One region of the Paenibacillus ottowii genome, then DNA from elsewhere that is predicted to be linked to it. Evidence: predicted binding sites of a transcription regulator. Region 1 holds the regulator's gene; the other holds the start of a gene.

Evidence for each region. The regulator CtsR, encoded in region 1, represses protease genes until heat stress. The targets are predictions, from matches to a motif close to ATGGTCAATAAAGGTCAAACA.
Region 2: a site for CtsR is predicted at 1,919-1,939, ahead of clpP (ATP-dependent Clp endopeptidase proteolytic subunit ClpP). Genes of this name have one in related genera too.

The regions. Positions count from the first base shown of each region.
Region 1 is NZ_CP191577.1:815,897-819,059, forward strand. It holds gene ACQQ6X_RS03790 (protein arginine kinase) at 1-601, opposite strand, end outside; gene ACQQ6X_RS03795 (UvrB/UvrC motif-containing protein) at 631-1,155, opposite strand; gene ACQQ6X_RS03800 (CtsR family transcriptional regulator) at 1,242-1,706, opposite strand; gene ACQQ6X_RS03805 (GNAT family N-acetyltransferase) at 2,249-3,163, opposite strand, start outside.
Region 2 is NZ_CP191577.1:4,985,850-4,989,012, forward strand. It holds gene ACQQ6X_RS23240 (PdaC/SigV domain-containing protein) at 1-1,099, shown strand, start outside; gene clpP (ATP-dependent Clp endopeptidase proteolytic subunit ClpP) at 1,211-1,807, opposite strand; tRNA gene ACQQ6X_RS23250 (tRNA-Arg) at 2,017-2,091, opposite strand; gene ACQQ6X_RS23255 (sugar-binding transcriptional regulator) at 2,352-3,163, shown strand, end outside.

The DNA of each region.
Region 1 (3,163 bases):
AAACAGCGGACAGTATACGATTGATTTGATGAGTCATGACCAATGCGGGCAAATGCATCATCACCGATGCTCTCATACCTGTGCCGACATTCGTCGGACAACTGGTCAGAAAACCTCTCCGATCATCAAATGCATAATCAACATGTGCTTCAAATGCATCATCAATGACCATAGCGCGTTCCCAGGCTTCTCTCACCTGACATCCCGGATATAAACACTGAATACGCAGATGATCTTCTTCATTTATCATAACACTAACTGATTCATCATCACTTATCAACACAGCACCGTTGCGAGATTCGTTCGCCAAATTAGGACTAATCAAGTGCTTCTCAACCAGTACCTGCTTGTCGATCTCATCCAACTCGGATATTTTCAAGGTATGAAAAGTACCAAAACGACGCAAATCATCATACTGAAGGATATCCGTTAAGCGTTGAAGCACTTCTTCCGACTGCTGATTGGTAGCAAGCATGGGAAAAGGCAGATGCTGCAAGTTACGCGCAATTCTTACCCGACTGCTAATGACAATCTCCGAATCCGCAGCATCACCACGCATCCAATCACTTAGCGGCTTTTCCGTAAATCGGATATTGGGCATCACGCATTCCCTCCTACTCTTCACAAACTTTACTCTTCAGTCATTTCTTTTTCAAGCTTTCTGATTTGATCCCTAAGCTCGGCAGCTGATTCGAATTCTTCCTGTACAATGTGTTGTTGCATCTCTCTCTTCAATTCATCAATTTGCCGTTTAACCTTTAGTCGGCCTCCAGTACGGACTGGAACTTTACCCACATGACTTGTACTGCCATGCACACGCTTGAACAGAGGATCCAAACGACTATCAAAATATTGATAGCATGATGGACATCCAAAACGTCCTAGCTTACTAAACTGCGTATAAGTCATACCGCAATCCTTGCATTGCAGATTTTGTGGAACACTGTGACCTGAGGACTGACTTTTTGTACTGGAGTCAAAATCCAACATCCCCGACAACAAGCTATGAATCGAAAAGCCATTAGGTGTTCCAGGGATCATCTCCCCTTTTTCCTTCGCACATGTCTCACAAATATGAAACTCTGTCTTTTCGCCATTCACAATTTTGGTGAAATGCAAAGTTGCCGGCCGCATATTACATTCTTGGCACAGCATAAAAGCACCTCCTTCAACGTCTGGATTTTTTTACAAATCCCTACATCTGAATTGCCAATCTCTATTCACTGGTTAACGGATACTAGCTATTTGGCTGCCAGCAACGAGATCAGCATAGCCTTAAGCAATCTTGCTCGCAGTTGGTCACGATAGGGGAGCTTCAGCAATAATGTATCCCTTGATAAAGCAGCCTTTATGAGACCAGCTTCCCTTTTGCTTAAAAAATGTGCTTCCTCTAACTGATAAATCAGTCCTTCTGCTGCCGACTGGCTAATTTCCTCCCCGATGCTCTGATTAAGGTGTGTATGGATCGCATGTTGTGCAGGTAATTGAATTCGCTGAATTCGAATATAGCCTCCACCACCGCGTTTACTTTCCACCACATAACCTTTTTCCAACGTAAACCGGGTACTAATTACATAATTAATTTGCGACGGCACGCAGGAAAAGCGATCAGCCAGGTCATTGCGCTGAATCTCCACTAAACCTTGGGGACTTTCCAGCAGCATGCTCTTCAAATATTGTTCAATAATGTCGGAAACATTGCGCATTTCATCATCCTCCACTAACGGAAACGCAAGTATTCAAGTACATTTCACGCTCCACAGAGTCCGCCGTATATTGAACTTAACCAAACGGTAAAGTCACGAATCTAAGCAGTACTCAGGTAATCACCTGTTCTACAACCATTAGAAATGTACCGTTTCGTCTCTAGTGTGACCTTTATTTGCGATAAAACATACACTTCTCTTCTGTCCATAAGAAGCATCTCCTAACTATACGCAAATCATGTCGGCATTTCATACTTCTTTGCTGTCAATTGTTTTAAACGGCCAATCCAACAACATAATACTTCTGTAGATTCACACCAATTCTAATTGACTTTGACTTTCTTTGACTATATTCGTATTATAGCACAAATTTCATTTTTGCCAAGGGGTCAATACCATTTTTCGCAATCTAATTATGTTTTATACCAAATCACAAAAAAACTCTCCCCGTTACGGAAAGAGCTTTGCATAGCTATGCTCAACCACATACGATTTGTCTAAAAAGGAAGAGGAGATTAAGAAGAACTAATTTGGACCTTTTATCAGAAAAAATCCAATAAGAACGTTTGTTTTATCGGTATTACACGTTTAAGTGCAGCCACAGACTTACTGTTTCCTTTAATACGCCCCCACTTATACAGATCGTTAGCCTGCTGATAGCCTAGCAATAAAGTCGTCAATGACTGAATCCCCATCTCCAAGTCAGCTTCTGTGGCATTGTCAGATAAATTACTTGTATCCACTCTGTCCAGATGTCCATGCCCTTCCGCAGTAATCGTTAATCTCCATACTCCTTCATTCCAAGGAGCATACTGATCTGTCAGTTGTAAGGTGAGGCTTGTTTCCTCTCCACTCTGCTCAAAAGGGTATCTCTGTACAAAAGCAACTGCATCCACAATACGTCCCATAAAATAAGGTACTGTTTCCTGTTGAATCCGCGGATCATCGAGCAAATAAGGCAGATTATCATCTGCTGGAACGTAAATAAATTTACCTTGGGTTATCATCGAGTCATGATTTGCAAAATAAGTCCACAAAGCCCGACGTGCCGTCTCATTTTCATATACCAGCTCATCACAATTTAACTGTTTATCCTCTATTTTGTACAATGCGTATCCCTGAGGATTGCCTGCATCCGTGTAATATACGGCGGTCCGATAGTTTTCATTTAGAATCCGTTTCTGCCACCATGCCTTATCTCGCACCAGCGTACCATTGTAACGCGAAGCATATGATTGATACACTTGGTCCAGTTCTGAAATATTTTTGACATCCCGTTTAACTGTACCTTCTGTTTTAAATTTAGCAGGAAATTTATCAATTGGAATGACGTATTTTTTGTATTCAGTATACGTTTCCCATCCAAATTTACGATAGAAGGCAAAGGAGAATGGATGCAAAAATGAAAGGCTTTGTCCCGCAGACCTCATCTCTTCAAGCGCATGCGTCAACAAACG
Region 2 (3,163 bases), 1.4 Mb from region 1:
GCATACGAAAAAATGGGGCTCAGCTCTGCTAGCAGCGGGAATTTTAGCAGGGGTGACGGTTGTTCCCGTTTCCTATATTGAGGCAGCATCGACCAAGCAGTTAACAACTTCACAACAACCGGCAATCTCTATTCAATGGAATGGCAAAACATTAGCCACCAAAGGAATCCAGTTCAACGGGAACACGCTCCTTCCTGTGGCAGCCCTGCGCGACAGCTTGGGAATTCCGGTAAGCTATGACACCAAAGAAGCGGCATATACCGTGGGTAGTGGGTACAACAAACTCTATATCGTGGTCTCCTCCTCAGATGCCTATGGCAATGTGAACGGAATCATCACGCGTAGTATGGACGCCAAAATGATCGCCGGGAAGCTGTACATTCCTATGAGTCTGCTGAAAGACTATCTAGGTATCGATGCGCAGTGGAATGCAGCTCAGAAAACAGTAACATTAAATAAAAGTCAGCAAAATCCAATCACAATAGCATCTCAAACGCTTCCAGCTTCGAGTAATGCAAAGGTGTCTTATAAGATTAAGTACCCGCAAATCAGCGGGAGTCAACTGAATCCTGAGGCTCAACAGGCCATTAATAATGTGCTTAAAAAGCATGCAGAGGGAGTATTGGCAGCAGGCAAAAAGATGATGGCAGAGGGAGGGGCTACAACAGACAGACCGTATGAGTTTGGGAATGATTTTGCGATTGCCTATAACAAAGAGGGTATTCTGAGTGTGATTATGCAGGACTACTCGTATACAGGCGGCGCACATGGCATGACAGCACGTAAAGGATACACATTCTCGCTTGCTGATGGTAAGCTGCTGCAATTATCTGACGTATTAAAGGCAAATCCGAACTACAAAAAGTTCCTTAATGTTGATTTGAAGAAAAAGGTTGATGGGCTCCAGGGTGGAGAGGGTTTTGACAAATTTAAAGAGTTGGCAGCAGATCAGAATTTTTATGTGACCAACAGTGGCGTAACCATCGTGTTTGATTTGTACGAATATGCACCATACGCGTATGGAATTCCGGAGTTTACCTACTCGTTTGCTCAACTGCTGCCTCAGGGCGGAAAGCCCTTTGCGGGACAGACTCAATAAATGAATTATCTATATTAAAAATTAATAGTAAATAAAAAGGCTGCCTACTGGATATAAAAATCCTGAGGCAGCCTTCTTAATTACCAGCTATTCAGAGGTAAATTACTTTTCTTATACACCTTCTGGAGAGGAGCTAGTTAACACTTTATCAATAATACCGTATTCTTTGGCATCATCAGCGGACATGAAATAGTCACGGTCTGTGTCTTTTTCGATGCGTTCCAGTGGTTGACCTGTGCGATCTGCGAGAATGCGATTCAATTTGTCACGCATTTTCAAAATGCGACGGGCGCGAATTTCGATATCCGTTGCCTGTCCTTGTGCCCCACCCAGTGGTTGGTGAATCATAATTTCACTGTTTGGCAAGGCAAAACGTTTGCCCTTGGCACCTGCATTCAGCAAGAAAGCACCCATGGAAGCAGCCATACCTACACAAATTGTAGATACATCAGGTTTAATGTATTGCATCGTATCGAAAATGGCCATACCAGCTGTGATGGAACCGCCAGGACTGTTAATATACAAGTGAATGTCTTTTTCAGGATCTTCAGCAGCCAAAAACAGCATTTGTGCAATAATTGAGTTGGCTACAACGTCATTGACGTCCGAGCCCAACAAAATAATGCGATCCTTCAACAATCTGGAATAAATGTCATAGGCGCGTTCGCCGCGGTTACTTTGCTCTACTACCATAGGAACATAGCTCACGTCAAAAAACCTCCCTTAAATATCATTAGTGGATTTGGTGGATATGCCAAATTACATATCCCTTTTATAAACTGTTACCGTATTAACCACATGATAAACAATTTCAAACAAAAAGTCAAAGAAAGTCAAACTATTGATTAAAAAAAAGAGCACTTAGCGCTCTTGTTGGTTAAAAATATTATATGGAACAATTAGTCAATTGTATAAAATGGCGCGCCCGCGAGGAATCGAACCTCGATCTCAGGCTCCGGAGGCCTACGTCATATCCGTTGGACCACGGGCGCACAAATGAATCACAACAAGCAACCAACTAATTAATTGGAAACAAAGATGATTATATGATATACGGCATTGAATTGCAAGCTTTTATTACGTGCGCATATTCACATAAAAAGTTGAGAAATATAGGATCAGATAGACTTGCATGTGAAGCAAATATTGGTTAAGATAGACGTGGGACTTAAAAAGTTATCCCGGGACATTTTAAGACCAGTTAGAGATATAGCATAGAGATAGAACTTAGAAGTGTGCGGGAGTGGAAAGCATGCGAAAGATATTAGAAATACAGAAGCAGCTTCTGCCCGACCTCATGGATGTTTTGAAAAAAAGGTACACGATCCTGCATCAGATTATGTTGTCCGAAGTGATTGGACGCAGAACACTGGCAGCTTCACTGGACATGACCGAGCGCGTACTGCGCGCTGAGACCGATCTCCTTAAAGCGCAAGGGTTAATTGAGATTGAGAGTGTAGGCATGAAGGTGAGCAAAGCAGGACTGGATCTGCTAGAACAGCTGGAGCCGATAGCGAACAACTTGTTCGGCCTGTCCCAATTGGAGGATCAGATTCGTCAAGCCTATGGCTTGAGGAAGGTGGTTGTCGTTCCAGGGGATTCGGACGCTTCACCGTTAGCGAAGCAGGAACTGGGCCGTGCGGGCGCAAAGGCGCTGCTGAGTGTTATGGATGACGAGGACGTGGTCGCTGTAACAGGTGGCACGACGATTGCAGATGTAGCGGAACAACTGACATTACCTGCTAACGGCCCGCTTAAGGGTGGATGGTTCGTTCCGGCACGCGGAGGTTTGGGAGAGAGCATGGAAATGCAGGCAAATACAATTGCTTCCACGATGGCTCGCAAGGTCGGCGCTCAATACCGTCTGCTCCATGTACCGGATTTGCTCAGCAATCATGCTTACAACTCCTTGCTTGAGGATACGAATATTCAGGATATATTGAGCCTGATTCGAGAGAGTCGTATTATCATTCACGGGATAGGCAACGCCATAGCAATGGCCCACAGACGCAAGCTTGACCCTGAAACCTTTGCCCAGATCAGCAATGAGGGCGCGGTTGCCGA